Regions from separate parts of the Pseudoduganella sp. R-32 genome, predicted to be linked through region 2. Evidence: predicted binding sites of a transcription regulator. Region 2 holds the regulator's gene; each other region holds the start of a gene.
What was found. Region 2 encodes FNR, which switches genes on or off when oxygen is low (the NO sensors DNR and NnrR bind a similar motif). Its sites were predicted from a motif close to TTGATNNNNATCAA; they were not measured.

Region 1 (7,590 bases), 1.7 Mb from region 2:
GTCGAGCTTGACGGCGTCGATACGGATCGATTCTTCCTTGGCCGGCGCGCTGGTCGGCTTGGCTTCGCCGGCCGGACGTTCGCGCACTTCCGGCGCCGCAGCGGGCGTGGCGGCCGGCGCACCGGCTGCGGCGTGGGCCGCAGCCACGCCTTCGGCACGCGCATCGACAGCAGGCCGCACGTAAGTACCGGGTGGCACCACGGCTTCGTACATGCCTTCCCAGTCAAGGCCATCGGCCGACGGCGCGGCAGCTGGCGCAGCGCCCGGTGCGGCGGCGGCAGGGGCAGCCGCGGGAGCGGCGGCAACCGGCGCGGCGGCCGGCTTGGCCTTGCCCGCAGCGGAGCTGGCCTTGCCCTCGATCGCATCTTTCAGGATCGCTTCCAGGTCGGCCGGCATCGGCGCCAGCTGGTCCGGCGCGGTGCCGTTATTCAGGTCGGTCAGCTGGTCGGCCACGAAGCCGGAAGCCTGCAGCGCCGCTTCGATCGACAGCGGCGTGACCGGCGCAGCGCCGGTGCGCAGCGCATCGAACAGGTTCTCGGTCAGGTGGCAGGCCGACACCAGCGCCCCCAGGTTCATGAAGCCCGCGCCGCCCTTGATGGTGTGGAACGAGCGGAAAACTGCGTTCAGCGTTTCCTTGTTGTCGGGGTCACGTTCGAGGCGCAGCAAGTGCTCTTCGACGTTGACGGCCAGGTCCATGGCCTCGACAACGAACTCCTTGAGCATATCGTCCATTAGAACCCCAGGTCGGCAAGCAGGTCATCGACGCTGTCCTGATTCAGGGCTTCCGATGGGACGGATGGACCCGACATCAGCGACACCTCTTTCTGCGCAATCTTCTCGCGCACATCGGCCGGCGCATTGTCCTTCAACAGTTGCGCCAGTTCGGATTCGACCTTCTTGGTGATGGCGACGACCTTCTTGATCAACTGGCCGGTGATGTCCTGGAAGTCCTGGGCCATCATGATTTCCAGCAGGCGGGCTTTCTCCGCCTCCGTTGCTTGCGCTACCTTGCTGGCAAAAGCGCGCGAATCGCCCGCCAGGGCCTTGAAGTCCTCAATGCTCAGCTTGCCTGCGAACAGGTCGGCCCAGCGGTCTTCCATTTCCTTGGCCTGCTTGGACAGTACTTCCTGCGCCGGCATGCCGTCGTCCAGGGTATTCAAGACCTTGTTGGCAGCCTGCTCGGTCAGCGAGGCGACATATTCCAGGCGGTCCTGCGCGTCCACGATCTGGGTCGACGCTTCAGTCAGGGCCTTGTCGTAGCCCAGTTCACGCAGCGAGTCGTGCAGCAGGCGCACAATGCCGCCCAGGCGCTCGAACATGCCCTCGGCGTGCTCGCCGCCTTCCGCGGGCGCCTCGCCCGCCGGGGCCGGGGCCGCTGCCGGCGCTGCGGCAGGGGCTGCCGTTTTGCTGGAAGCTGCTACGGAATCAAACAGGCTTTCCAGGTCATCAGAATCGCCCGACTCGGGTGCCGCAGCGGCCGGAGCCGGCGCTGGAGCAGGTGCAGGCGCATTCGCCCGTTGCGCGGATACTTCCTCAAATAATGCATCGAAATCATCAGCGGCGTCGGTCATAATTCCTGCTTCTCCATTACGTTTCAAATTGCCAAAACATTGTCAAATTTAACGCTCGGCAATAAATTGGGTTCTCTCGCGAGTGTAACAGGGGCAGCCCCCACAGTTCAATCTCTTAGGTGAAGCCGGATGGCCCTCCAAGTGTACTGTTGTATTTGCGGATCGTGTGAAATACACGCTGCAAGCCCCTGAAATAGCGGGAATTTGCGCCATCTGCGATGTCCTCGTGACAGTTTCTTGATAATTATCAACTCTTTACAGCAGAACAATACTGGCAAACGGGGCTACAATGAAGGCAGGAACTGACTCTTTTAAATAGTTAAAGGAGGCTGAGATATGTATCGGAAAATCCTGATTACGACGGACGGCTCGGCCGTTTCCAGCAAGACCGCTTGCGCCGGGGTCGAATTTGCCCAGCAGCTCGGGGCGGAAGTGCTGGCCCTGTTCGTGGCACCGGAATACCAGTACCCGATTTACGTGGAGATCATTCCGCCCAGCTACCCGAGCGAAGAAGAGTATCGGGCGGCAATGCAGCGCGCCGGCAACGAGCACGTTCAGTCTATCCTTGAGTCTTGCGCGAAAAAAGGCGTGCGGGCCGAAGGCATGACCGCCTTTGCCGAAAGCGCGGCACTGAAGATCGTGGACGTCGCCAACCAGTGCGGCTGCGACCTGATCTTCATCGGTTCGCACGGGCGCAGCGGCTGGGGACACTTGCTGCTGGGCAGCGTGACCAATAAAGTGCTGTCGCATACCAAGATCCCGGTGCTGGTGCACCGGCTGATCAAAGACCCGCGCCCGGCCTGAACGGCCAGCGTTACGACGCGCTCCGGCCTGCCGGGCTGGGGCGTGAAGACCAGTATTGCTAACTATTGAGGAACCATGATTCGAATTGTCATTGCCGACGACCACACCATCATGCGCGAAGGGCTCAAGCGCATTCTTGACGGGGCACCCGACATCGACATCGTAGGCGAAGCCATCGACGGCTTCGAAGTCCTCACCCACATCCGCCAGGGCGGCTTCGACCTGCTGCTGCTCGACCTGTCCATGCCAGGGCGCAGCGGCGTTGACCTGATCCGCCAGATCCGCAGCGAATCGCCCAAGCTTGCCATCCTCATCCTCACCATGCACGAGGAAGAGCAGTACGCGGTGCGCGCCATCCGCGCCGGCGCCCAGGGCTACCTGACCAAGGAAAGCGCCGGCACCCAGCTGGTGGGCGCCATCCGCAAGGTTGCCTCCGGCCGGCCCTATATCTCCACCGAAGTGGCCGAGCAACTGGCGCTGAATATCATGCAGCCAGCCGAAACCCTGCTGCACAAACAGCTTTCCGACCGCGAGTTCGAGGTGTTTTCGCTACTGGTGTCGGGAAAATCCATCACTGAAATCGCCAACGGCCTGCATTTGAGCGTCAAGACCGTGAGCACCCACAAGACCCGCATCATGCAGAAGATGGGCATGGCTTCGCTCTCAGAAATGGTTCAGTACGCAGTGGCGCACAAGCTGCTGACCCCGTTCAAGGCATGATTGACAAGGTTGATTTTAGGATAATTCCTACATCGCCCCACTACCCTCCTACGGGTATATTCAGCAACGACTGATATTTTTCCCACATTCACGTTGGCATACTGAAACCATTCCGTTTGGGAACCAGGAGATCAGCATGCTCTCAACGCAACCCGTGTCCCATGAGGCCGGCCGTCAGCGGCAAGGCCGTTTGTGGTCCAACCTGAAAGAAGTGTGCGAACTGCTGCACTTGCCGCCGGTATCGCTCAATTCTGAAGAGCTGCTGTTCCAGCATGTGCAGTTCAAGACCGGCCAGCGCGTGCATACGATTGGCCAGCCGTTCGACATGCTGTACGTGGTGAATTCCGGCTTCATGAAAACGGTGCTGATTGACGAGTTCGGCAACGAGCAGGTGCTGGCCTTCCCGATGAAGGGCGACCTGATGGGCGTAGACGGCATCCACAGCAAGACTTACGCCTCGGAGGCGGTGGCGCTGTCGGACTGCGACCTGATCCTGCTGCCGTTCAAGAAGCTGACCACGCTGGGCCGCACCCACGTGGAGTTGGAGAATTTGATGTACGGCGTGATGAGCCGCGAACTGGTGCGCGAGCAAGCCATGATCGGCATGCTGGGCGCCCTGAGCGCGGAGGCGCGGGTGGCGCGCTTCCTGGTCACGCTATCGGAAAAGTTTTCGCAGATGGGTTATTCGAGCAAGCTGTTCAACCTGCGCATGACGCGCCATGAGATTGGCAGCTACCTCGGATTGACGCTGGAAACGGTCAGCCGCACCCTGTCAGCCTTCAACGAGATCGGGCTGATCAGCGTGGACCAGCGCACCATCGGCATCAAGGATGTCGACGCCCTGAAATCGCTGCGTCGCCTGCCGCCATCGCGCACGCGCAGCAAGCTGCCGTCGCGCGCCAAAGCCGCCGCCAGCGAAGCTGCCGTGCCGCTGCTGGCGACTTTGTAAAGAGTACTACTCACCCAGCTTTGGCCCGCTTCGGCGGGCCTCTTTTTTTCTTCAATAATTTATTTGACAAGCTTTGCCGACCTGAGCATAATGCAAATGCGAATCATTCTTATCTGAGGAAAAATAACAATGTCTACTGCCACTATCGACGCCCCCAAACCCAAGGCTGCTGTCGCCCCTGCCGCGCAGCAGCCGACCCAGCCCCTGCGCCGCTACACCACCGCCGGCCTGATGGAAGATCAGCGCGAAATCGAAATTGAACATGCCGGCCGCATCTACCGTCTTCGCATCACGCAGTTGAACAAGCTGATCCTGACTGCCTGAAGCTTACCCTCCCCAATCGCCAGCCAGCCGTCACACGCGGCAGCCAGCCACCCCTGAAACTTTGGAGTGAATCATGGCTATCGACCGCAACGACCCGATCTTCACGCACAGCGCCGCTGCCCGGCAGCCGGAACTGATGCTGTCCGCCGTGCTGCACCTGATGTCCCACTATACGGCCAACGCCGCCGACAATGGCGGCTGCGTCAAGCTGGCATCGGTCATCGAGCGCCACCTGAAAGCGCTGGCGGCGCTGCCGGACCTCTCGCCCGTGCTGCGCGCCACCTGCCAGCAACTGTGCGAACAGTGGGGCGCCGTGGTCGAACATGCCCGTCCTCCGCAGGAACGCGCCAATTTCCTGGCGCGCCTGATGGGCCGTCCCCGCCCTGCCCCGCTGGCGGCCTGAGGGCCATCATGTGCGACAAGCACGACACTCCAGCCGCCAAGGCCGCGGCGGCCGAACCGGCGCGCCGCCGCCGCATCTGGGACCTGCCCCACACCTGCCACTGCCCCCTGGTCGGCGTCGGCCTGCCGCTTGGCGTGCTGCGCAAGATCGTCACCAAGGCAGTCGGCGGCAAGGTGCTGGCCGACGACTATGAAGTCCACGTTGGCGCCGTCAGCGAATGCGGCAACCGCAACCGCCTGTCCGAAGCCGTGCAGAAGGAACTGGAACGCCGCTATGCAGTGGTGATCCAGCGCTTCCGCCACGCCCGCGACACAGCGGCCCTGGAAGCGTTGTGGGAAGCTGCGGTCGCCAGCGGCGACGTGCCGGGCCCGTTCTGGGCCGGCCTGAGCCACCCGCACTGCACGCTCGAACTGCAGGAACGCATGTGCCGCGACCTGCACATGATCCAGCACCAGGCCGGCGCCGCCACGCGCGCCGACATCAGCCGCCTGCAGGCGCTTGAACAATCGAATGCCGCGCTGGAGCGCGAACTGGCACGCCAGCAGCAGCGCAGCGCCACCTGGCAAGCCGAGCGCCACTCCGAACAGGAAGCCCATGCAGCCGCCATGATGCAGCTGCGCGCGCAACTGGTAGGCCGCGACAGCGTGCTCGCCTCGCTGCGCCAGCAACTGGAAGAGCTGCACGCCACCGTTCCCGGCCTCGCCACGCGCGAACGCCTGGCGCGCCAACTGGCCGACACCGAGCAACGCGTGCATGACTTGCGCGCCGAAGCCGCCGCCGCCCGCGCCGAAGCCAGCGCCCTGGAACGCCAGCTCAGCGAAGCACGCGCCGCCTTGGCCGCAGCCGCGGCGCAATCATCGCCCGCCATGCCGGCAGCCGCCACCGCCGCAACGGGCGGGCCGGCTGTCCGTGCGGGCACCACCTCGCAACGCATCACGCTGCACGGACTGCTGGCCGAGCGCGTGCTGTGCGTCGGCGGCCGCGCCGGCAGTGTGGCCGGCTACCGCAGCGTGATCGAAGAAGCCGGCGCCGAATTCCTGCACCACGACGGCGGCCTCGAAGACAACGTCGCCCGCCTCGAGACCAGCATGGCCGCCGCCGACCTGGTGATCTGCCAGACCGCCTGCATCAGCCACAGCGCCTACTGGCGCGTGAAAGACTTCTGCAAGCGGCACCAGAAGCGCTGCATCTTCGTCGACAACCCCAGCGTCACTACCCTCCAGCGCGCGCTAGAACCACAATAAAAGTCGGGGTCAGGTCTGGCAATCCGCCATTCCGCTGCGCGGAATGGCGGATTGCCAGACCTGACCCCGACTTTCAAAAAGAAACGCCCCGGCGCTTGCGCGCACGGGGCGTTTTGCTACTTGCTACTGAGGGCGGCGATTAGAAGGTGTAATTGCCGGTCAGGTAGAAGGTGCGGCCCATTGGGTCGGCGTAGCGTGGGTCGAAGCCAACCTGGTGGCCCGAGGAGTTACGCAGGGACAGCGGTGGGTTGCGGTCGGCCAGGTTCTTGATGCCGGCGCGCAGCGCCAGTTGCTTGTTGACAGCCCACTTGCCTTGCCAGTCGAAGGTCAGGTGCGATGGCACGTGGATGCGCACATCTTCGGAGGCGTTGGTACCCAGGTTCCACACAGTGGTCTTGGCATCGGTGTAGCCGTTGCGGTAGTTGGCGATGATCGAGTTGCTGAACGCGCCGGTTTCCAGGGTGTTGGTCCAACGTACAACGTGGCGGAACGACACGGCATTGTTGATGCCGAAGAAGTTCATGCTGTTGGTCCACTGATCGTCAGTGCCTGGCTTGGTGTAGTCAGACTTGATCAGGTAGGTGCCTGCCAGGGTCGACGAGAAGCGACCGAAACCGAAGTTGTGGCGGCCGGTCATGTCCCAGTCGATACCCTGGTTGTGGGTCTTGCCGATGTTGATCGACAGGCGCTGGAAGGCGTAGGACGTCTTGCCGCTTGCCACTTCGGTGAAGGTGGTGAACAGCTGCGGGTAGTCCGCGCCACCGTTGGCAAATGCCAGTTGCTCGGATACCGACGATACGGCGTCGCGAATCTTCACGTCCCACAGGTCGGCGCCGGCGGAGAACCAGTTTGCCGGCTCGACGCGGAAACCAACGGTGAACTGCTTCGACTTCTCAGGCTTCAGATTCACGTTGCCACCCGACATAACCGGGTATTGCTCCAGGGCGCCAGATTTGCACAGGCTGCTGTTGCCTTGCACGTTCGGGCAAGCATACTTGGACGCGGTCACGCCTGCCGGCACCAGCGGCTGGCCGATGTTCAGCATGTCAGGTGCCTTGAAGCCGGTACCGTAGGAAGCGCGCACCACGGTGATGGAGTTTGGCTGCCAACGGGTGCTCAGCTTGTAGGTAACAGCCGATTCCTTCTTGCCCATCTCGGTGCCGGTTACGCCATTGTCGATCGCGGTGTAGGCGTCGTAACGCACGGCGCCGGTCACTTCAAAGGACTTCACCACTGGCACCAGCAACTCGGTGAACAGACCGTAGGTCTTGCGGGTCATGTCGTAAGTCGCAGGGCTGCTCAGGTTGTAGATCAGGCCATTCTTGGCAGCATCGCTCGGGGTTTGCTCGTAGTGGTAGCGACGCAGGTCACCGCCCAGTGCGATCGAGCTGGAGCCGCCGCCCAGGCCCAGGTCGAACAGCTCGCGCGATGCGCGGCCATCGATGCCGGTCATGGTGGTCGATGCATTGCGGATCGCGCCGCGGTAGGTCGAACCATCGATCAGCGCGCGGGTAGCGTCGCTTACCGGGCCCAGCGGTGCGAACGGATCGAGGGAACCGTTGGCCATCATGCTGC
Region 2 (7,590 bases):
TAATTGGTCGCCAGGTAGCCGACCAGCTCACGCTCGAACCGGATGGGGGATAGCGTCGCCAATGCGTAACCGTCGAAGCGATGGCCTTCGCGTTCCAGTTCCTGCGACCATTCGCACCTTTCGGAGGGATCGCGGTTGAAGTGGCTAAACACGCGTTTGTCGGCAGTGAACAGGCAGGCCTGGGTAATCTCGGGACTGCTGCGCAAGGCTTCCAGCTTGCGCGCCGCGGCGCTGCTGTCGCCGAAGTTGAGGTCCGAATCGAGGCTCAATGCGAACAGTTCGCTGCGCACGGCGAGGTCTTGTAGCACGCGCGGGCGGGCGACCAGCAAGTCGTAGCTGGCCAGTGCAAGCAGTGCAACGAGCATGGCCGCAATCGTCGTGAGGACCGACACAAGCAAGAGTTTGCGCTGGAGTCCTAGATCACGGAAGAAGCCCTGGAAGCTTTTCATGGGTGTGGCCCATTTGCACCGGAGTAATTATCTTAGCTCAAGCGTCACGTGAGCCACAAGCATGCGACATTCCCATGTAATTGTTGCTATGTTTGGCGTATGACAGAACAACAAGACGACAGCGAAAAGCCGCAGCCGCCGGCGCAGGATGCGGGCGCGGAACCGCCTGTGCGCCCCGGCCGCCCGTCGCGGGCGCGGCTGCTGGAGTGGCAAGGGCCGGTGTTCTGGATGTCATGCGGGGCGCTGCTGGCCGGCCTGGCGGGTGGCGCGGTCGTCCTCGCGCAGCGCGTAGGCATTGAACGGGACCTGATGGCAGTCGCCACCACGCTTGCACCGGATGGCGGCAGGGCGCAGACGGCGCCAGGGCCACAGGCCGTGGCGCGGGCGCCGGCGCTTGCGGAACCGGGAATGCAGGCCGCCAGCAGGCAAGGAGGGTCGGCGTTGGAGGGTTCATCGGTGACGGAGCCCGCAGCAAGCAAGCCCGTCGCGGCTCCGCGCCACCGCGCGCGCCCTGGGAATGGCGCTACTGCGCGCCCTGGGAATGGCGCTACTGCGCGCTCGAAGCATCAGGCCAGCGCCAAACAGCCGCCACGCAAGAAAAGTGCACTGCGCCGCAAGCCTGTAGCCGAACCGGAGAGGTACGCGGAAGTTTTCAAGCGCTGCCCATGGCCTGGCGAGCCCGGCGCCGTGGAGTGCCGGCGGCATATCTGCAATGGGGCGGAAAGCGAAGGCCCGGCATGCAGGCCATACAGGTCGAAGCTGCGTTAAGCGGCAGGAAGCGAGATGAAGGAGCGCTGGCGTTCGGCGAGTTCCTGGCATGCCAGGCAAGTCGCGGCCCCAGGCTGGGCTTGCATGCGCCCCGCGGAGATCGCGCCCCCGCAGTGCAGGCACTGGCCAAAGGTCCCGGCCTGCAAACGCTCCAGCGCAGCATCGATCGCAGCCACTTCGGCGGAGTCGCGGCCAGCCAGCACCTCGCGCCGCTGGCGCAGGACGGCAGTCCAACGGTCAATTTCTTCAGGTAGCATGGCTAGTCTCCACTTTTGGGGCACTTTAACGGGCATCTTGCGCCGCGTCACCAGTGCCGCTTGACCTAAGTCAAGTTTGACCGACTTATTCTTGAGGACCCGCATTTGGCCTCTTGCCCCAAGGGACGTTACAATCTTAGGATGACAGGATTTGACCACCGACAGGGCCAGGCTTTGACACATTCAACGATTGCGGAACGCAGCCTGCAATGGCTGCTGGCGTCGGCGACGGACGCGATGCTGATCATCGACAAGGAAGGCCAGCTGATCCTGGTCAACCCCGCGCTGGAAAACCTGTTTGGCTATGAGCCGGGCGAACTGCAAGGCAAGTCGCTGGAATCGCTGATTCCGGAACGCTTCCGCCACGGCCACGTTGGCCTGCGCGGCAGCTATTTCGAACGCCCGCATCCGCGCGCCATGGGGGCCGGATTCGAACTGTTCGCCACCCGCAAGGACGGCACCGAGTTCCCGGTCGAGGTGAGCCTGTCGCCCCTGCAGGACAATGGCACCCAGCCGATGGTGATGGCGACCATCCACGATATCAGCGCCCGCAAGAAGGCCGAACACGCGCTGCAGGAAAGCGAAGCGCGCATGCGCGCGATCTTCGAAACGGCGGTCGATGCGATCATCACGATCGACGAGCACGGCATCATCGAACGGGTCAACCCGGCCGCAGAGCGCATGTTCGGCTATCCGGAATCGGAAGTCCTGGGCCGCAACGTCAAGATCCTGATGCCGGCGCCGCACCGCGAAGCGCACGACGGCTACCTGCAGCATTACATGACCACCGGCGAAAAGCGCATCATCGGCAAGGGCCGTGAGGTGCAGGGCCTGCGCCGCGACGGCAGTATTTTCCCGATGGACCTGGCCGTCACGGAAATGTGGCTGGGCGGGCGCCGCATGTTCACTGGACTGGTGCGCGACATCACCGAGCGCAAGCACGCCGAAGAAAAGGCGCAGCAACTGCTGCAGGAGCTCACCAGCGCCAACGAAGAACTGACCAACTTTGCCTACGTCGTATCGCACGACCTGAAAGCGCCGCTGCGCGGCATCGGCTCGCTGGCCGACTGGCTGGCGCATGATTACGCCGACAAGTTCAATGAAGAAGGCAAGGAGCACATGCGGCTCCTGATCAACCGGGTCCACCGCATGGGGGCCCTGATCGACGGCATCCTGCAGTATTCGCGCGTGGGACGCATCAAGGAAGCCGTGGTGCCGGTGCAGCTCGACCAGCTGGTGGCCGAGGTGGTCGACCTGCTGGCAGTTCCGGCGCATATCAAGGTTACCGTGATGCCCGGCATGCCGACAGTTGCCGGCGAACCGACCCGCATCCAGCAGTTGTTCCACAACCTGGTGTCGAACGCGGTCAAGTACATGGACAAGCCGGACGGCGAAATCGAAGTGGGCTGGGCCGACGAAGGCAGCCAGTGGCGCTTTTACGTTCGCGACAACGGCCCCGGCATCGCCGAGCGTCATTTTGAACGGATTTTCCAGCTGTTCCAGACGCTGGCGCCGCGCGACCGGGTTGAAAGCACGGGTGTCGGCCTGGCGCTGGTGAAAAAAATTGTGGAAATGTACCAGGGCAGGGTGTGGCTGGAGTCCGAGCTGGGCAAGGGCACGACCTTCTATTTCACCCTGCCAAAGAAAAGAAAGAATAAAGCATGAATAATACGAGCAAGCCGATCCTGCTGGTGGAAGACGACCAGGTCGACGTGATGACCATCCTGCGCGCGCTGAAGGAGGTCCATGTCAGCAACCGTGTCGTGGCGACGGAAAACGGCGAGGCCGCACTGGAATACCTGCGCGAGCCGGGCAACGAACAGCCATGCATCATCCTGCTGGACCTGAACATGCCGATCATGAACGGCATCGAGTTCCTGCAGAACGTCAAGCAGGACCCGCTGCTGCGCCGCATCCCGGTCATCGTCCTGACCACGTCGGAAGAACAGCAGGACAAGATGCGCAGCTTCGACCTGGGCGTCGCCGGCTACATGACCAAGCCGGTGGACTACCGCCAGTTCGTGGAGGTGGTCCGCTCCATCAACCTGTACTGGACCATCAGCGAGCTGCCATGAACAGGGTAAGGGTCCTTATCGTCGAAGACGATATCGTTGACCGTATCGCCTGCCGCCGCGCCTTTGCGCAGGCGCCGGGCTTCAACTGCGAATTGCTGGAAGCGGAAAGTGGCCAGGAAGGCCTGGATATCGCCTTGCGCGAAGAGCCCGACTGCATCCTGCTCGATTATCACTTGCCCGACCTGACCGGGCTTGAATTCCTGGCACGTCTCGCGGCAGACCGCGGCGAACCCCAGCCAAATATCCCGGTGATGATGCTGACCGGCGCCGACAGTGCCACCGTTGCGGCGGAAGCGATGCGCCGCGGCGCGCGCGACTACCTGGTGAAGGACAACGACGGCCGCTACCTCGACTTCCTGGCGGGCGCCATCGACCGCCTGCTGCGCGAGCAGCGCCTGATCGACGAGAAACAACTGGCTGAACAGGTGCTGCGGCAGTCGCAGAAAGAGCTGCGTGAACTGGCCGCGTACCAGGAAAAACTGAAGGAACACGAACGCACCCGCATCGCCCAGGAAATCCATGATGAACTGGGCGGCCTGCTGACCGGCATCAAGGCCTATATCTCGGTCGCCATCGAGCGCGGCGGCGAGCAATCGGACCCACTGTTGAAGGATGCGGCCAAGCTGGCGCAAGATGCGATAGAGACCGTGCGCCGCGTGATTACCGACCTGCGTCCAAGCGTGTTGGACCAGCTGGGCATCTGGCCTGCGCTGGAATGGTATGCGGAACAGGTGGCGCAGCGCAGCGGCTTGCAATGCACCTGCAATATCACGCCGGAGGCGCAGGCGCTGGAGCTCGATGCGGAGCGCAGCACCATGTTGTTCCGCGTCGCGCAGGAAGCGCTGACCAACGTGGTGCGCCATGCCGAAGCGAGCGAGGCGCGCGTCATCGTGGATATTGACGGCGAAAACGTGGTGCTGCGGGTGGAAGACAATGGCAAGGGTATCGAAAGTGCCGGCTTGTCCGACCGGGAATCGTGGGGCTTGTTCGGCATGCACGAGCGCACGCGCCGCTTTGCCGGCGAACTGAATATCAGCGGCAAGGCCGGGCAGGGCACTACCCTGCAGCTGCGGCTGCCTTTGGAGGACAAGAATGGGTGACAAGATCACCGTTTTGCTGGTCGACGACCATGCGATTGCACGCAATGGCGTGCGCCTCATGCTGGGCACGGCGCCCGACATCAGCGTGGAGGGCGAGGCCGGCAACGCCGTCGAAGCGATGCAGCGCGTGGCCGAGCGCAGTTTCGACGTGGCGCTGGTGGACATCAAGATGCCGGGCAAGAATGGCCTGGACCTGTTGAAGACCCTGCGCAGCGAATGCCCGCGCATGGCGGTGCTGGTGCTGAGCACCTATTCCGAGGAAATTTACGCGGTGCGCGCGCTGAAATCGGGCGCCTCCGGCTACCTGACCAAGGATGCGCCGACGGCGACCCTGATCGAGGCCGTGCGCAAGGCTGCCTCGGGCGGCAAGCACGTGAGCCCGGCGTTGCTTGAAAAACTGGCAACCCTGGTCGGCGGCGGCCCGAGCGGCGACCACGAAGAGCTCTCCAACCGCGAACTGGAAGTTTTCAAACTGATTGCCCAGGGCGAGTCCCTGGTGCGCATAGGGGAAAAACTACATCTCAGTCCTAACACTGTGACAACCTATCGCAGCCGCATCCTCGAGAAAATGGGCATGTCCACGAATGCTGAGCTGACCCGCTATGCCCTCGAGCACGGGCTGATCTGAGCGGCTGTAGGGGAACCACTACAGCAACTACACAGGATGCTTGATACCGGGAAATGACGCCGGGCGCGATACTGCTTCCATCGAAAACAAGGAGCAGCAAAATGAGCCCGGTCATCCCAATCACCCCTGCAAACGCCACCAAATCCTGCGCACCAGTCGCAGCCAAATGCTCGCTGTGCAGCTTCAACCGCCTTTGCTTGCCACAGGGCCTGGCCGACGAAGATGTTGCTCGCCTTGACCAGATCATTTCCCGCCGCCGCCGCGTGAACCGCGACGAGCCGCTGTACAAGACCGGCGACAGCTTCCACAGCCTGTATGCCGTGCGCTTCGGCCACTTCAAGACCGTGCAGGTGAACCAGCGCGGCGAACAGACGATTGGCGGTTTCCACATGGCCGGCGACCTGCTGGGCATGGAAGCCATCGGCAATGGCCAGCATTCCTGCAATGCCGTGGCGCTGGAGGACAGTGAAGTCTGCGAGATCCCCTTCAACCGCCTGCAAGAGCTGGTGATGCAGATTCCCGGCTTGCTGCAGCAGTTCCACCGCACCATGAGCCGCGAAATCCAGCGCGAGCAGTCGGTGATGCTGTTCCTGAGCCATATGCGCGCCGAACAGCGGCTGGCCATGTTCCTGCTGAACCTCGCTGGCCGTTACGCCCAGCGCGGCTACTCTTCGACCAGCTTCCAGTTGCGCATGTCGCGTGAAGATATCGGCGGCTACCTGGGCCTGACCGTGGAAAGCGTCAGCCGCCAGCTGGCCCGCCTGCGCCAGGATGGCTCGATCGTCCTGAGCAACCGCGATCTGCGCATTACCGACCGCGCCAGGCTCGAGGCCATGTCGTCCGGCGGCATGGCGCAGGAACTCGCTGTCGCCTGACCGGCTTACCAGTTTTCTCACCTGTAGGGGGTGTATGGGGCAGCTCTTGCTGCCCCTTTTTTATTGCGCGAACACTTCTTTGGCGGCCATCAGGCCGTTGAGCGCAGCCGGAAAGCCGGCGTAGACGGCCATCTGCATGATGGTCTCCACGATCTCTTCGCGGCTGACGCCGACGTTGAGGGCGGCGTGGATGTGCACCTTGAGCTGGGGCGCAGCGTTGCCCATGGCGGTCAGCGCGGCCACCACAGCGATCTCGCGTGATTTCAGGTCAAGCCCCGGGCGCGAATAGATGTCGCCAAAGGGGAATTCGATCAGGTAGCGGGCGAAATCGGGCGCAATATCTTCCAGGCTTTGCACGACGCGGTCGCCGGCCTGGCCGTCGACTTCACGCAGTTTTGCGAGCCCGCGCTCGTAGCGGCTTTCGGTGTTCATTGGCATGTGCTCCATCGGTGGTTGGATTCGACGCCAGGGACTGCTCCAGGGAGCGGTAATACTCGATCTTGGCCTGCAATGATGCTGCAGATTGTTGCATCGCCTCGATTTCGGCGAGCACGTTCTGCATATGCTCTTCCAGCATCCGGCGCCGTTCCGGCACCGTCGAGTCCCCAGCGCCGCGAAGTTTTGCGAATGACTGCATTTTGCCGATTGGCATATGGGTCGTTCGCAGACGCAGCAGGAATTCGATCCAGGCAAGGTCCGAGGCCGCATAGCGCCGCCGGCCGCCCGCTGCACGATTGACCGGGGCAATCAGCCCGATGCGCTCGTAATAGCGGAGGGTGTAGGCTGTGAGGCCGGTACGTTTGGCGACTTCGTCAATGCTCAGGTGCGATTCCATGGGGTGATCGTAAAAGTTAGAGTGCACTCTAAGTCAAGCACTTTATTACTCTAACCGGGAAGCCGCAACTGCGAGCGCAAGGTCCATCGTGTTGATGTGGGCCTCGAGCCAGTCCGGCAGGGTGCGGATGATGTCGCGTGCCGTGGCTTCCTCGTCGTCCTTCAGCAGGCGCAGGGTGCGGGCGACCTTTTCCAGCAAGTAGCCATGGGCTGCGCGGTGGGCCTGGGCAGCCGGGTAGGCGATGCGCTCCATCAGGCTGTTTTCTTCGCGCAGGTGTTCCATGAATTCAGCTGCCAGGTCGCGGCAGGCTGCGTCAAAGGCGGGACGGGGCAGGGTTACCATGGCGTCGAGCATGTCGAAGACGATGCGGTGCGACTGGTCGAGAACGGGAATGCCCAGTGCGAGGTCCGGCCCGAAGACGATGGAATCCATGGGGTTCTCCAGTAGTGTCGAACCGCAATTGTGCCGCTGGGAAAAAATCGTGCACATGATCCATGTCAATTTTCACTTTTGACAAAGTCTATGAAGGCGCGCAAGGGCGGCGGAACCAGCCGGCGCTCTGGGTAGTAGAGGAAAGGGCCCGTAAAGGATTGCCACCAGGGT
Region 3 (7,590 bases), 1.1 Mb from region 2:
GGCCGTCGGCGTGCGTGACGGCCTCGCTATGCGGCGGTACCGGCGGCGCGCTGGCGCCAGGCGCCGGAGCGGCATCGTCCACTGCGCTTGCTGCGGCGCCCTTGGCGGGGACGCGTTCGGCCTCGGCGGCCTCGGCGGCCACTGCTGCCGCTGGCGCGGCGGCGGGCGGTGCGGCCGGCTGCTGCGCGGCGCGTTCCGCAGCCAGGGCAGCATCGAAATCGTTCAGCAGGTGGCGCGGCAGCGATCCGCGCTCGGGCGAGGCCAGGTGTGCCGCATGTTCGCTGGCCAGGCGCTCCAGTTCGACGGAATCGGGATGCTTGCGCAAGGCTGCCAGCGCATCGATCATCGCTCGCTGCAGGGAGACCTGTGCTTCGAGGCGTTCGCCCAGCGCATCGCGGATATGGGTAAATTCAGCCGCAGCAGACGGCGCGGCATCGACCACCTTCCATTGACGGTCCAGGTCAGCCACCAGATTGGGCGTCAACTTTTCATCAGCCAACAAGCGCTGCGCCAGAGCAATACAGGCCTGCGCCTGCTTCTGTTCGGCCTGCACATGGCGGATGGCGTCCAGGCGTCCTTGCACCAACTTGGCCACCCGGCGGTCCGAGTTGCGCACCGCCTGCTGCACTTTCTCCAGCGCCGCCTGCGAGACGACGTGTTCGGCTGCCGCCAGCCGCACGTCGGCAAATTCACTGTTCAGGATGAGCTCGACCGCAGCAGCCTCGTCGCCCGCAAGGTTGCGGGCCAGCTCGGCTTGCGCCGCGCGGCGTTCTGCGGGAGTGCCGAGCGGCGCCTGCGACCCGCCCGGGCTCGGCTGGCCGGCAACGCTGGCCTGGCTGGCCTGCTGCTTGAAAAGGAACTCAAACATAGTTGTGCTATGAATGGATCAAAACCACCATCATAGCGCAGCGCCGCCCGGCAGGGGCGGCGAATGCAGGCATGGCGTGTTCAGGCCGTGTCCGCAGCGGCGCGATGGGCCAAACGCGTGCGCCGGTGGTAGCGCAGCTTCGGCACAGGAACCACGAGCTCGTCTTCGCTGCGCAGGGAGGCACGCACCTGCTTGGCTTCCAACAAGGCTTTCCTGTCTTTTTCGGCGGAGGCCGGCACGCGGCGCGCTTCCACCACTTGAGCATCATGGGCCAGGAATTTGTTCGCGATATCGAACCAGGCTTCGCCGCCAATGGTGGCGCGGGCAATCGCAAACAATTCCTTTTCCTCTTTCTCCAGGCGCTGCAACAGCACCGTGCAGAAAGTCTCGATCGATTCGCAGATCTCCGTCACTTGCTGTTCGCTGTACTCCACCGCCGAGTCGAGTTCAGCCTGCAACCGCCGGATCACCGACAAGGCAGACTGGTTCAGCCGGCTCAGCTCGTCGAGCAGCTGGTTGGCCTGTTCCGTCGCATTTTGCAGGGCCGGAATCAGGTACAGCTCGATCTTGCGCCAATGGCAGGCCTGGTACAGGCGCTCCAGGGTTTCGCAAGCATATTCAAGCTGGGAGAGCGTCAGGCGCTGTTGCCGCAACAGCGTCGATTGCACGTATTTTTGAAACGACAGCAGGCTAAGGCGCACGTTAGCCTGTTCAACGGAAAGCGCAACTAATGTATATGTGGCCGTTAACATTCTTGCTCCCAAATATCGCTACGCGGAAACGGAAGTACAAGTGTAAATTAGCCCGACAGGTTCACTTTGACGTACATCAAGGTAACGCCATTCGCCCTCCACAATTTAGGAGGTTTTCAAATCCAGCGCAAGGCGAAGATCAACCATACCAGCTTCTCGCGACGCCGTCACTGTTCCGCCAAATCTTCGCATCAGTTGTTGCATTCCGATATTCTCCGACAGGGCTTCGCCCGTGATTTCGCGCGTCCCGCGGCTGCCGAAATAGTCAAGCAATTTCTGGAACAGGATATTTCCCAATCCTTTGCCTTTCAGATCGGAACGCACGATGATCGCGAACTCCGCTTTCTGGTTGTCCGGGTCGGCTACCGCGCGCACCACGCCCAGTGTCTCCGGCTGGCCATCGGCGCCGGTGCGGGTGGCGATGAAGGCCATGGCGCGGTCGTAGTCGATCTGGGTCAGGCGCGCAAGCTGGGTCGGCGGCAATTCCTTCATCGCCGAGAAAAAACGCAGGCGCACATCGTCGGGGTCGAGCTGGCTGAAAAAGCGCACGTGGGCCGGGGCATCTTCCGGCCGGATCGGGCGCAGCAACAGGGCGGCGCCCTGCCACTGGATTTCCTGCTCCAGCTCTTGCGGATAGGGGCGGATCGCCATGCTGCTTTCGGCGCGGCGCGGGCCCAGCGCGGCCCGTGCGGCATGCACCTGCAGCACGCCGTCCACCACGGTGACTGAGTCGATTTCCAGCGCGGCGATTTCGCCGATGTCGGCCACCAGTTCGGCCACATGCACCAGCGCGCTGCACAGGGTTTCGCGTTCGTCGACCAGGGCGCGGCCGACGCCCGTACGCCGCAGCATGTCGCGCGCCAGCACGGTATTCAAGGGCGGCAGGCCGACGGCGCGGTCGTCCACCACGCGCCCGGCGCTGCCGCCCAGGCCAACGCTGATGGCGGGCCCGAAGACAGGGTCGACCTGCATGGCGATGCGCAGCTGCTGCACATTGCCGCCGGCCGGCTCGCTTGCCAGCGGCAGGCCGTAGGCCGCCAGCACGGCGGCCAGGTCGGCGCGCGCCAGCTCGGCCTGGCCGGCGGCGCGCGCCGCTTCCACCAGGTTGCGCGCCGCCTGCCGCTCCGGCACCGAATGCGCGGGCACCTGGGCCGGAACCTCGATCAGCAAGGCCTGGTTGCGCGAATACTGCACCACCTGGCTGTAGGCGCGCACGGCTTTTTCGGGCGTGTCGTAGGTCGGCAGGCCGGCATCGGCGAAGACCTGCCGCGCGCCGGCCACCGAGGCGCCGCCCAGCCAGCAGGAGAGCACGCTGCGGCCGCTCTGGCGCAGCAAGGGCGCCAAGGCCTGCGCCACGCCGGTGCTGGCTGCGGCCGACGATGGCGCGTGCACCACCAGCAATGCATCGGCGCCCGGGTCGGCCAGCAAGGCGCTGGCTACGGCGGCATGGCGTTCGGCACTGGCTTCGCCGCCGATGTCGATCGGGTTGGCCAGCAGCAGCCCGGGCGGCAGCTCGTTGCGCAGGCGCTTGCCGGTATCGGGCGAGAATTGCGCCAGCTTGCCGTGCACGTATTGCAGCGCGTCGGCGGCAAGCTTGCCGGTGCCGCTGCCGTTGCTCATGATGGCCAGGCGCGTGCCGCGCGTGGGCCTTGCGCGCGCCACCGTTTCGACCGCGTCGAACAGGTCGGCCGAGGAATACACGCGCAGCATGCCGGCGCGGCGGATCACGGCGTCGTACACCTTGTCGTCGCCGCTACGGCCGGCCTTCAGCACCACGACCGGCTTGCCGCGCGCCGCCAGCCGCGCGGCGGAAATGAATTTGCGGGCGCAGCTCACCGATTCGATGTGCATGATGATGGCGCTCGTGTCATCGTCCGCCGCCAGGTAGTCCAGCATGTCGCCCAGGTCGATATCGCCGCCCTCCACCACCGATACCACGCGCGAGAAGCCGATGCCGTGCAGCTGTGCCCAGTCCAGCACCGCCGTCATCACGGTCGCCGACTGGGAAATGAAGGCGGTCTTGCCCGGCTTGGCGCCGGCGTGGGCGGCACTGGCGTTCAGGCCCGCCAGCGGCGCCAGCAGGCCGATGCCGCCAGGGCCGAGGATGCGCAGCAGGTATGGGCGCGCCGCCCGCATGATCTGCTGGCCGATGGTAGCGCTGACCGGCGTCAGGATGATGGCGCCGCGCGTGCCGCGGGCGCCCAGGTCGGCGATCAGGGCCGGGACAGTTTCGGGCGGCGTGCAGATGATGGCCAGGTCCGGCGCGCGCGGCAGGGCCGACAGGCGCGGGTAGCATGGAATGCCGCGCAGCTGCTCGTATTTAGGATTGACGGGCCAGATCGCGCCGGCAAAGCCGCTTTCCGCCATGTTGTTCATCACCTGGGTACCCATGCGGTCGGGCCGCAGCGAGGCGCCGAAAATGGCCACCGAACCGGGGTCGAACAGGCTGTCCATATTCCTGATGCTCATGGCGGCTTTCCCTTACCAGCGTGAATAGTGGTCCTCGGTCACGCCTGCCAGTTGCGTGACGATGCGTTTCGGCCCTTCCGGCTCGCTGCGTACCCAGCCGCTGAAGTGGCCCACCGGCTGGATGTAGCGGCTGGCAGCTACCAGCAGGTTGCGGTCCTGGCGGCGCGCGCCGTCGGGGGTAAAGAACAGCTCCAGCTGGTCGTCTTCGGTGAAGATGTGCCAGCGCTGCATGGGGTCGTGCGGGTCGAAGATGAAATGCGCAGGAGCCAGCGGCACCACTTCGCCATCGATCCAGAGCGCATTTTCGTGGCCGCCGAAATAGCCCGATTGCAGGTTGAAGCCCATTTCCAGGTTGTGCCCGGAGGCCCAGCGCCACGAAGTTTCACGTGCCAGCAGGCCGTTCGAATAATCGAAGCTGGCCACGCCTCCATCGAGCTTGTATTGGTCGCGGAAGGTGCGTATTTCACCGTTCAAAGGCATGCCGGGCGACTTCTGCGTGCCGTGCAGCGCCCCGCCCGCCACCGGCCCTGTCGCCAGCAGCAGCGGCGCGATCGGCGGCCCGAATTCTGCGTCGATCTCCATGTAGGGGCAGCGCAAGGCCAACTGGAAGCGTTCGCCTTCCAGCGGTTCGATGCTGACCTGGGCGCTGCGCGTGCGGAACCAGCTTGCCGCGCCGGCGTGCTCGCCGACGCCGACCGACATCCGGCCCGGCAGGCCGTCTTGCGAGAAGTTGGCCATCATATCGTTGTCGTTGCGATCGAAGGCGTAGGCGAAGCAGGTGCTGGTCCAGCCCAGGTCGACGATGGCAACTGCCGCCATCACCTGCTCCGAAACCAGCGAGACGTAATGCCATTTCTTGTGATGGAAGCGGCGCCACAGTCTGCCGCGCGCATGCTCGCCAGCCAGCAAATGCCAGTCGAAAGATTGCGTCGCGCCGGAAAAGCGGCCCAGCAAGGGCTTGCCGTCGGTGCCCACCACGCGTTGCGGCGCCGGGGCGAGCTTCATTGTTCGACTCCCTGGCCGTCCAGCTCCGCCTGCAGCGTGGCGGCGAATCCGGGCGGCTCGCTGGCCTGCACCTGCACCTGCGGGCAGCCATGCCAGTTGGCCAGGCGCTGCACCGCGCCGGCAACGTCGCGCACGAAGCGCTCGCTGACGCGGGCGCCCGGCTCCAGCACCAGTTTTTTCAGTTCGAACGTGCCGCCGCGGCGATGCGCCTTGGCGTCGATGCGGCCCACTAGTGCGCCGCGGCGCAGGATAGGCAGCGTGAAGTAGCCGTAGCGGCGCTTTTCGGCTGGCGTATAGCACTCAAGCCGGTAATCGAAGTCGAACAGGTCCAGGGCGCGGCGGCGGTCCCACACTACCGGGTCGAAAGGCGACAGGATGGTGGTGAGCGTCGGCGACAGGCTGCCTTCGGCTGCCGCTTGCGCCAGGTCCGCCAGGTCGTGGTGGATGTACACCGGGTCTTTCCATCCGTCGACGCGGGCGCGCAGCAGCAAGCCTTCCTCGGCCAGCGCTTCGAGGTCGGGACGCGGCGGCTTGGTGCGGTAGTAATCGGCCACCCAGGCGCTGCGCGCAAGACCCAGGGCGCGCACCGATTTCAGCGCCAGTTCGCGCCGGGTTTCATCCATGCCGGGCATGCGGCTGTCGTCCCAATCCGGCAGCACGCGCTCGGCCAGGTCGTACACGCGCTGGAAATTCTGGCGCCGCGCGATCATCAGCTCGCCGGCGGTGAACAGCACTTCCAGCGAGCGCTTCTCCGGCTTCCATTCCCACCATCCGCCGCCCTTGCCGTCGGTACGCTCGAAATCGGCGGAGCGCACCGGCCCATTGCTGCGGATATGCTGCAGCACGCGCTCGACGTCGGCGCGCCGTTCCTTCATCCACTGCGCCGAATACTTCCATCCCATCGCGCTCGGATCGACCATGCGATGGCGCAGCAGGCGGTAATCTTCGATCGGCACGAAGCACGCTTCATGCGCCCAGTATTCGAACAGCGCCCCTTCGGCCAGGTGCTCTTCCAGCCAGGGCTGGGGATAGTCGCCCAGGCGGCTCCACAACACCAGGTAGGGGCTGCGCGCCACCACATGGATGGTGTCGATCTGCAGCACGCCCATGCTGCGGATCGCTTCCAGCACGTCGCCTTTCTGCGCCTTGCGCCGGCGCGGTTGCAGCAGGCCTTGCGCAGCCAGGTGCAAGGCACGTGCCGCGGCGAGGGAGAGATTCAGTTCGGTCAAGACTCGATTCCTGTAGGGTGTGAACGCCTATTCTAATAGCGAATTGACAGTATTTCTTGGCATTTTGCGAATGATGGTGGCTGCCAGGCAGCATTGATCCGTTTTTTTGACCCCGCTGCCGGGGTTTGAGTGCAAAATAAGCCTGTGCCAACATCCACCGCCCGTCAGATTTTCCGCAAGCTGTATCGCATGATACTGCTGCCCTCTTTCACGCTGGTTTTGCTGGTGGTAATGTGGGCCGACGTGTTCTACCAGCTCAGGCAGGACGCTGAAAGTGCGCATTACGACGCCGTCCAGCACAGCCATTCGCTGGCGCGCACGCTGGCCGAGCACTCCGGCCATTTGCTACGCCAGGCGGACCATGCCACCCAGCTTTTCAAGCTCAAGTTCGAAGAAACCAACGGCGCCCTGCGCCTGCCCGAATTCAGCAAACGCGGCGGCCTGCTGGACTCCGTCATGCCGGCCCGCCTCGAATTGCCGATCGCCCTGATCGACGCCAACGGCAAGCTGGTGGAGAGCATGCACGGCGTTTTCCCGGCCAATTCGGCCAACCTGGGATTCTTCAAGGCCCTTGCCACGACAGCCGGCGACGCAGCCCTGGTCACCAACCCGATGGTGGAACCGATCACCAGGAAGTGGCAAATCCAGATCGCACGCCGGCTGGACGACAAGGCTGGCAAGTTCGCCGGCGTGATCGTGCTGATGATCGACCCGGCCTATTTCGTCGAGGACTACGACCGCCTGCACGTGGACGAAGGCGGGCTGGTCATGCTGATCAGCCGCGACACCGCCCTGGCTACCGGCCGCGTCGACGAGAAGCTGTTCATCACCGACACCATCGACTACGTCGCGCCGGCCGACCCGGTCAACCTGCCGGAAGAACTGCTGCTCAAGACCCCTATCGACAAAACGGAGCGCATCTACGGCTTTCGCGACATGCCGCGCTACTCGCTCACCGCCGTGGTGGGCGACGCCAAACAGCACGCGCTGGCCAAGTACTATAGCCAGCGGCGCCTGTACTTTGGCGTCACCGCCATCGTTTCGGTGGTGGTGCTGGTATTCAGCCTCCTGCTCACGCAGCAGGCGCAGCGCCTGCGCGAGAGCACCCGCGAAGCGACCTACGCGCGCGAAAAGCTGCACGCCGCCGTCGATGCCAGCCTTGACGCCCTGTTCCTGATCAAGGCCTGCCGCGCCGGCGGCAACGCCGGCGCGATTACCGATTTCATCCTGGTCGACGTGAACGAGCGCGGCGCCCGCATCCTCGGCC
Region 4 (7,590 bases), 1.4 Mb from region 2:
TCGTCGACCAGGATGTCCTGCAGGCGGCCCGGCAGCTTGGCGGCGACGTCGATCTCGGTGGCTTCGATGCGGCCGTTGCCGCTCAGGACCTGGTCGCCGTAGCCGCGCTGGCGGGCCTGGACCCAGGCATAGGCGCCGCCAATGGACAGGGCGGCCAGCAGCGCAGCCAGCAGCAGTTGTTTTTTCTTGAACTTGATCATGATGAAAGACCTGGATGTTCGGATGACGGTGCGGAAGATTCGCCGGCAGCGCCGCCCAGGGCAAGGTAAAGGGCGACGCGGGCCGCCTGCAGCGCATGGTGGGTGCGCACCTGCTGCTGTTCGACCGTCAGCAGGTCGCGCTGCGCGTCAAGCACGTCGAGGTAGGAGCTGGCGCCGCTGTCGTAGCGCAGCTGGGACAGGCGCGCGCGCCGCTGCTGCACCAGCACCGCGGCATCGGCCACTTCCAGCTGGCCGGCCAGCCAGTGCAGCGCCGACAGCGCATCGGCCACGTCGCGGAAGGCGCCTTGCACGGCCTTGTCGTACGCGGCCAGTGCTTCGTCGCGGCGCGCTTCGGCCAGGTTCAGTTGGTCGCGCCGGCGGTTGCCGTCGAACAGGGGCAGGGTGATGCCGGGAGCGAAATTCCAGGCGCGGCTGCCGCCCTCGAACAGGCCGTCGAGTTCGGCGCTGGCGCTGCCCAGCGATCCGGTCAGCGCAATGCGCGGAAAGTAGGCGGCGCGGGCGGCGCCGATGCTGGCATTGGCGCCGCGCAGCCTGTGTTCGGCAGCGATGATGTCGGGCCGCTGCGCCAGCAGGTCGGATGGCAGGCCGGCGGCCGGTGCGGCCAGGGAGATTTCGGCGCCGCCGTCAGGCAGCTTGACCGGGGCGCCGACCAGCAGGTCCAGCGCATGCTGCTGCGTGTCGCGTTCCTGTTGCAGTTGCAAGAGCAGGGAGCGTGCCTGGATCAGCAGGGTTTCGACCTGGGCCAGCTGCAGCTGCGAGGAAGAACCCAATGTCGCGCGGCGTGCCACCATGTCGAAGGTCTGCTGGCGGCTGGCCAGCGTGCGCTCGGCCAGCGCTATGCGCTGCGCGGTGTCGCACAGGTCCAGGTAGGCCAGGGCGACCTGACCGACCAGGCTGGCGCGCGCGGCGTTGCGCGCAGCGTCGGTCGCCAGGTAGGCTTGCAGCGCTGCTTCGCTGAGGTTGCGCACGCGGCCCCAGAAATCGAACTCCCAGCTCGCCAGGCCAACTCCGGCCTGGTATTGGCTGGCATGCAGCGGCCGGCGTGTGAGGTTCAAGTCGGCCGGCACGCGCGAACGATCGGCGCCGGCTTGGGCCGCCACTGCCGGCAGTTGGGCGGACGCTTCAATGCCATAGGCGGCACGCGCCTGCGCCACGCGGCTGACGGCGATGCGCAAGTCGCGGTTGTCCTGCAGCGCTTGCGCGATCAGCGCCTGCAGTTGCGGGTCGCGGAAGAAGTTGCGCCAGTCGCTTTCCAGCGCCGCGCCGCCGGCTGGTGCGAACGGTGGATACTGTGCAGGAACTGGCAGCGCCGGCTGCTGGTAGCCGGGCGCCAGGCTGGTGCAGGCGCCGAGCGAGGCTGCCAGCAGTAGCGGCAGGGAGCGGAAGGGAAGTCGTGGCATCGCAGCTTCAGTCCAGGATGTGGTAGCCGGCGTCGACGTACAGCGTGTCGCCGGTGATGGCGCGCGCGGCGTCGCTGACCAGGAAGGCGCATAGCGCACCGACGTCGTCCACCGTGACCTTGTGATGTAGCGGCGCGCGGCGCTCCGCGTTCGCCAGCAAGGCGTCAAAGCCCGGGATGCCGGAAGCGGCACGTGTAGCCAACGGGCCGGGCGAGACGGCGTTGACGCGGATGCCGTGCGGGCCCAGCTCTGAGGCGAGGTAGCGTACGCTCGACTCCAGCGCAGCCTTGACGGGGCCCATCACGCCATAGCTGGCGACCACTTCCTCCGCCCCCAGGTAGCTCATGGTCAGCAGGCTGCCGCCGTCCTTCATCAGCGGTTCGGCCAGGCGCGCCAGGCGCAGGAATGAATGGCAGGAGATGTCCATGGCGCGCGCAAAGCCGGCTGCCGAGCTGTCCACCACGCGTCCCTGCAGGTCGGCGCCTGGCGCATAGGCGATTGAATGCAGGACGAAGTCGAGCTTGCCCCATTGGGAATCGATGGCATCGAACAGGGCTTCCATCTGCTGCGGCTGTTCCACGTCGAGCGGCAGGCGGAGCGGCGCATCCAGTTCCTGCGCCAGCGGTTCGACGTGCGGCCGTGCCTTGTCGTTAAGCCAGGTGATCGCCAGCGTGGCCCCGGCCTCGCGCAATGCGCGTGCGCAGCCCCAGGCAATGCTGTCGCGGTTGGCGATGCCGACTACCAGTCCTTTTTTTCCGTCCAGTGAAAGGCGCATCTTACTTCTCCATCACGTAGTTGCCGGGCGCATCGGCTCCAGCCGGAGCCAGCGCCGGCGGCGCCACGCGCGGCCCCGAACGCGCGGCCAGCCAGCTTTGCCAGGCGGGCCACCACGAGCCTTGCTCCTGGCGCGCCACGGCCAGCCATTCGTCCGGCGACAGGTGGTGTGCACTGGCCGCGTGGGTATGGATCTGGTATTGGCGATGCGGCGAACCGGGTGGGCTCACGATGCCGGTGTTATGCCCGCCACTGCACAGCACGAAGGTGATTTCACCGCGGCTCAGCGCGTGGAATTTGTAGACCGAACGCCAGGGCGCCACGTGGTCGGACTGGGTGGCCACCATGAATGCCGGCAGCGCGACGTCGCCCAGCGCAACCGGCTTGCCCTGTACGGAATAGCGGCCGGCGGCCAGGTCGTTGTCGAGGAACAGGCGGCGCAGGTATTGCGAATGCATGCGCGCCGGCATGCGGGTGGCGTCCGCGTTCCAGGCCATCAGGTCGTTGGGGAATTCTTCCTCGCCGAGCAGGTAGCGGCGCACCATGCGCGACCACAGCAAGTCGTTGGCGCGCAGCAGCTGGAAAGCGCCCGCCATTTGTTCCGCACGCAGCACGCCGCGCTGCTGCATTTGCGCCTCCAGCACGCCAAGCTGGCTGTCGTCGATGAACAGGCCCAGTTCGCCCGGCTCCGTGAAGTCGGTCTGGGCGGTCAGCAAGGTCAGGGAAGCCAGCCGGTGGTCTTGCTCACGCGCCATGGCAGCAGCGGCAATGGCGAGCAGCGTGCCGCCCAGGCAGTAGCCTCCCGCATGCACGCGCTGGCCCGGCATGATGTCGCCGACTTTGCCGAGCGCCGCGAACCAGCCTTGCTCAAGGTAGTCGTCCATATCCAGTTCGCTTTGTGCGGGACCCGGGTTGCGCCAGGAAATGCAGAACACCGTGTGGCCGCGTTCGACCAGGTAGCGCACCAGCGAGGATTGGGCCGTCAGGTCAAGGATGTAATACTTCATGATCCAGGCCGGCACCAGCAGCACCGGCTCGGCATATACCTGTTCGCCGGCGGGCGCGTATTGCAGCAATTCGATCAGGTCGTTACGCAGTACCACCTTGCCCGGCGTGCTCGCGAGGTCCCGCCCTACCTGCTGGTGCGGGCCGGAGGGCGCAGTTTGGCGCTGCGCCAATGCCTGCTGCCAGTCGCGCAGCGCCAGGCAGGCGCCACGCGCCAGGTTGCAGCCGCCCTGTTCGATGGTGGCGCGCAGTACTTCCGGATTGGTCCAGAACTGGTTGGCGGGCGAATACACATCGAGCAGGTTGCGGGCTGCAAAGCCGACTTGCGACTGATGATGCTCCGATACGCCCCAGACATCGCTGCTGGCAGCCTTCCACCATTGTTCGGTTTGCAGGAAGGCCTGGTGCCAGGTATTGAACGGCCATTGCTGCCACTCGGGCGCAGCGAAGCGCCGTTCGCTTGCCAACGGCGCTGGCGCGTGACCGCGCGCGCTTTCCAGTGTGTAGCGCGCCAAGGCGCAGGACTGGCGCAGGGCAAGCTGTCCCAGTTCGGCGCACTTGCCGGGCGAGACGGCAAGGTGCAGTGCCCAATCCGTTGCCGCCAGCAAGGCGGATGCGATCGACAAGGAGGAGCTGGCGCTGGCCAGGCTGGCATGCACCTGCTGGTCCAGCTGTTCATAGGCTGTGCGTGGGGCGTGGGAGCTAACTGGCATGGGCGGTTCCATCGTTTTGGGCCGGGATCGGATATTGCGCTTCACTTTAGGGAGTGAAGTGCGATCTTTCCTTGATCTGGATCAAAACGAGAACGAACGTGCTAAACCATTGCCTGTCACGCCCGGAAATGGAGTGCGCAGCATCGTGATAGAATTTGCAAGATCGTCAACTCGACCGGCGATTCAAGTTGGGCTGCGCAATGCTCCACGCTGCGAAGCTCCCCACAATTCAGGCATTTGAACAATGAATCGAGCAGTTTCGGAAGAACTTCAACGCATCGGGGTCTCACAAGCGCAGGCTGAATCCATCGCCGACGATCTCTCCGGGAACGACGCCCGTACCTTGCTATCTGAATTGCTGCAACGCGGGCTCTGGAGCCTGGTCATTGACGAATCAAGTCCCTCGAAGTTGCCAGTGCTTGGCGGCGATGCCGTCAGGCGACTCCTGGACAAGGGCGTCGACATGGACGACTTGATGGATGTCGTCCGCGAGACCCAGGTAGACATGATCTACAGTGTAGCCAACCTGATCGACTGGCCGACATACGAACTCGAGCTTGAAGAGCCGTCTGGATTGACGATGTTCGTCGGTCTTCAGGAATCCGGCGAAAATGCGCTTCCGATCCATGACCTGCACTCCTGCCTCATGAGTCGTGACCCTTCCGGCCGGCATGGCGAGCCGCGAGCGATTGAGGTCCGTCAATTCCAGAAACTCGGTGAGGATGAACAAGAAAACATCCTGGATTTGCTGCAGGAGCGGAAGCTTTCGGCCGCAGCTTTGCTCTGGAAAAAATGCATAGGAGGGGAATTGAAGGAATGTATGAAGGCGGTTCAAGTATTACACGAGCAGCTCACATAAGCGACCGCTATCCCGACGACGACTTCTATGCGTTCGGGCTGTACACCACCGACACGGCTTCCTATTGTGGCGCGGTTGCTTGCTCTGAGCAGGGGCTCGAGTCGGCCGCGGACAACTACGCTGAACACTATGGCTCGAATTTTGAGCTGCACCGCGAGTCACTGCGTTGGAGCATCGGCGACTCGCCATTCTTCGATGAGGGCCTCGACATGATGCCGCTCACGAATGAACTTCGCGCTCTGGAGCCCGATCCATACTCAGACGGTGACGAAAGCGAGATCGAGGCGTCGCGTGAGCGTTTCTTCGCGGCTGCCTTCGCTGCCATCAAGGAGCTTGACGACGAAGGCATCTTTGGCACAGGCCAAGTGCGTGAAAGAGTCATTCTCAGTGTATGGCTGCATGACGAGAGTCACGCAATGATGTTGGACGCCGCAGCAAAACTCAACTGGCGGCCTTCGGTGGAACGGTATTCGGCCGAACTCGAGGCCGGCCTGGATGCTTTCAATAAATGGCTGAAACGTCCGATTCCGCAATCGCAGCGTTGAACGGCAATACTTACGTGATATTTGGAGAGTTTTTACTTGCATTGCGCAAGCTATGATGTTCACGATCTGGCCTCTGCGAGGCGCCAACGCTTCAACGATTGAAGGGCTGGCATAGGCGGCCCTTTTTTTCTTCTATGATCAAAGAACAACACGCAACTAACGTTGACCTTGGCGGCTTGCTGTCGGTCCTCGGCAAGCATCTCTATTCCACGCCCCTGGTGGCGGTGCGGGAGTTGATCCAGAATGCCCACGACTCCATCACGCGCCGACGCATCGAATGCCCGGATTGGCAGGAGACCGGGAAGCTGAAGCTCGACGGCGACAAGCTCAATGGGGTGCTGCGAATCACCGACAACGGTTCCGGCTTGTCGGAACATGAAATCCACGCATTTCTCGCCACCGTCGGCGCGGGCTACACGCGCACCTTGCGCACGCAAAGCGATGCCCTGATCGGCATGTTCGGCCTCGGATTCCTGTCTGCTTTCGTCGTGGCTGAGCAGGTCACGGTCACGACCACTTCTTACCAGGAGCCCGGCCAGGCCTGGCGCTACCAGTCGCAGAATGGAGAATCCTACACGGTCGAACCGGTACCGAACGACGGCCTTGTCGGAACCTGCATTGAGCTGAAGCTGCGCCCGGCGCACCGTTACCTGGCCAGCGCGTCCAGCCTGGAACGCTTGCTGGGGCATTACTGCGCCTTGCTCCCGGAGCCAGTCTATTGCGGCGATGTCCGCATCAACGAAATTACACCGCCATGGCGCCAGGCGGAGGGCAATGTAGTGGAGCACCCGCTGCAGCAGCGCAAGCGCAGCCTGGCCTTTGCGGCCCGGTTCGAGCAGCAATTCGAACCCATTTGCACGATTCCGGTGAAGACCTCCGCCAGCGATGTGCGCGGCATTCTCTGGATCCAGGACGGCGCGACTTACAGCAGCAGCGACAACCGCAACCTGAAGGTATTCGTGCGCGGCATGCTGCTTGACGATGATGCCCGCGACCTGCTGCCGCGCTGGGCGGGCTTTGTTGGCGGTGTCATCGAGTCACAGGACCTTACGCCAACTGCGAGCCGCGAAGACCTGCAGCGCGACGCCCATTACGGATTCGCCCAGGCAGACCTTCTCGATTCGCTGGTGAAGGGGCTGGCCGAAATCGCGGCCGGACAGCCGGCGGCATGGCGCCGCATACTGACCCGTCACAATGAGGCACTGATGGCGGCGGCACTGTGCAATGATGATCTGTTCACCTTGCTGTTGGACGCAGTGCGTATTCCAACGTCGCGTGGCGACCTGTCCTTGTCGGAGCTGCAGGGGCATGGCCCGATCCACGTCAGCCTCGGCGACAGCGGCGGTTTCGAAGACATGGTGTGCCGGGCCATGCATATCCCGGTGGTGAAAGGCGATCGCTACGCCGTACACAGCTTCCTGCGCCGCTGGGCGCAGCAGTGTGGCGGGAAGCTGGTTGAAATCGGCACCGAAAAAGGCAACCGGCAGCTGTTTGCCGAGGCCGAGCTGCCGGACCACCACACCGAGTGGCTGAAACGGCACCTGGGCAACGGCGAACTGCTGGTGCCTGCACGCTTCATGCCCGCGCACCTGCCGCTGGTTGTTGTCCCAGACCGGGATGCCGAATTGAAGGAAAGGCTGGAGTCGGACGAGTTAGACCAGCGCATCGCCCAATCGGCGCTGCAACTGGTACGCCAGTTCACCAGCAATATTGACGGCGAGATCAAGGCCCGGCTGTACATCAACCTCGAAAACCCGGCCATTACCAGCCTGCTGAACGCGTATCGCGAACAGGGTGAAACGGCCGGCTGCCTGCATGCGCTGAAGCTGCTGCGCTCGATGAAGATTGTCATGATGGCCGGCGATACGAGCAAGCTCCCTGCAACGGAAGGCCTGACCGGCGCCTTGCATGACATCAGCCAGCTTGTACAGGTATTGACCCGGTCTCAAGCAACAACTGAATAGCAAGGAATCAAATGGATATCTGGAAGTGGGTTTTCGACACGCAGCGCGACCTCGAGGAGGCTGGCAACTACCGCCTGGCGGAGCTCATTAACGAGATCCCGAGCAACGC

Region 1: the regulator FNR is predicted to act here: its motif matches at 1,809-1,822, upstream of ACN9MU_RS24485 (universal stress protein).
Region 3: the regulator FNR is predicted to act here: its motif matches at 1,687-1,700, upstream of ACN9MU_RS21685 (hemerythrin domain-containing protein).
Region 4: the regulator FNR is predicted to act here: its motif matches at 4,185-4,198, upstream of ACN9MU_RS22920 (PHA/PHB synthase family protein).

The regions. Positions count from the first base shown of each region.
Region 1 is NZ_CP183987.1:5,362,209-5,369,798, forward strand. Features, by position in the region: gene ACN9MU_RS24475 (chemotaxis protein CheA) at 1-732, opposite strand, end outside; gene ACN9MU_RS24480 (protein phosphatase CheZ) at 732-1,571, opposite strand; gene ACN9MU_RS24485 (universal stress protein) at 1,908-2,375, shown strand; gene ACN9MU_RS24490 (response regulator transcription factor) at 2,451-3,095, shown strand; gene ACN9MU_RS24495 (Crp/Fnr family transcriptional regulator) at 3,232-4,044, shown strand; gene hemP (hemin uptake protein HemP) at 4,174-4,368, shown strand; gene ACN9MU_RS24505 (hypothetical protein) at 4,442-4,771, shown strand; gene ACN9MU_RS24510 (DUF2325 domain-containing protein) at 4,780-6,015, shown strand; gene ACN9MU_RS24515 (TonB-dependent receptor) at 6,155-7,590, opposite strand, start outside.
Region 2 is NZ_CP183987.1:3,677,099-3,684,688, forward strand. Features, by position in the region: gene ACN9MU_RS16855 (ATP-binding protein) at 1-449, opposite strand, end outside; gene ACN9MU_RS16860 (hypothetical protein) at 549-1,217, shown strand; gene ACN9MU_RS16865 (TraR/DksA family transcriptional regulator) at 1,214-1,474, opposite strand; gene ACN9MU_RS16870 (sensor histidine kinase) at 1,649-3,139, shown strand; gene ACN9MU_RS16875 (response regulator) at 3,136-3,549, shown strand; gene ACN9MU_RS16880 (response regulator) at 3,546-4,649, shown strand; gene ACN9MU_RS16885 (response regulator) at 4,642-5,277, shown strand; gene fnr (fumarate/nitrate reduction transcriptional regulator Fnr) at 5,379-6,152, shown strand; gene ACN9MU_RS16895 (carboxymuconolactone decarboxylase family protein) at 6,213-6,584, opposite strand; gene ACN9MU_RS16900 (MerR family transcriptional regulator) at 6,538-6,987, opposite strand; gene ACN9MU_RS16905 (bacteriohemerythrin) at 7,033-7,419, opposite strand; gene ACN9MU_RS16910 (LysR substrate-binding domain-containing protein) at 7,485-7,590, opposite strand, start outside.
Region 3 is NZ_CP183987.1:4,796,054-4,803,643, forward strand. Features, by position in the region: gene ACN9MU_RS21680 (DUF349 domain-containing protein) at 1-868, opposite strand, end outside; gene ACN9MU_RS21685 (hemerythrin domain-containing protein) at 949-1,620, opposite strand; gene ACN9MU_RS21690 (bifunctional acetate--CoA ligase family protein/GNAT family N-acetyltransferase) at 1,726-4,089, opposite strand; gene ACN9MU_RS21695 (DUF2804 domain-containing protein) at 4,102-5,094, opposite strand; gene ACN9MU_RS21700 (winged helix-turn-helix domain-containing protein) at 5,091-6,323, opposite strand; gene ACN9MU_RS21705 (diguanylate cyclase domain-containing protein) at 6,468-7,590, shown strand, end outside.
Region 4 is NZ_CP183987.1:5,030,402-5,037,991, reverse strand. Features, by position in the region: gene ACN9MU_RS22935 (HlyD family secretion protein) at 1-200, opposite strand, end outside; gene ACN9MU_RS22930 (efflux transporter outer membrane subunit) at 197-1,621, opposite strand; gene fabI (enoyl-ACP reductase FabI) at 1,629-2,396, opposite strand; gene ACN9MU_RS22920 (PHA/PHB synthase family protein) at 2,398-4,113, opposite strand; gene ACN9MU_RS22915 (hypothetical protein) at 4,358-4,972, shown strand; gene ACN9MU_RS22910 (DUF4303 domain-containing protein) at 4,930-5,517, shown strand; gene ACN9MU_RS22905 (ATP-binding protein) at 5,652-7,481, shown strand; gene ACN9MU_RS22900 (hypothetical protein) at 7,493-7,590, shown strand, end outside.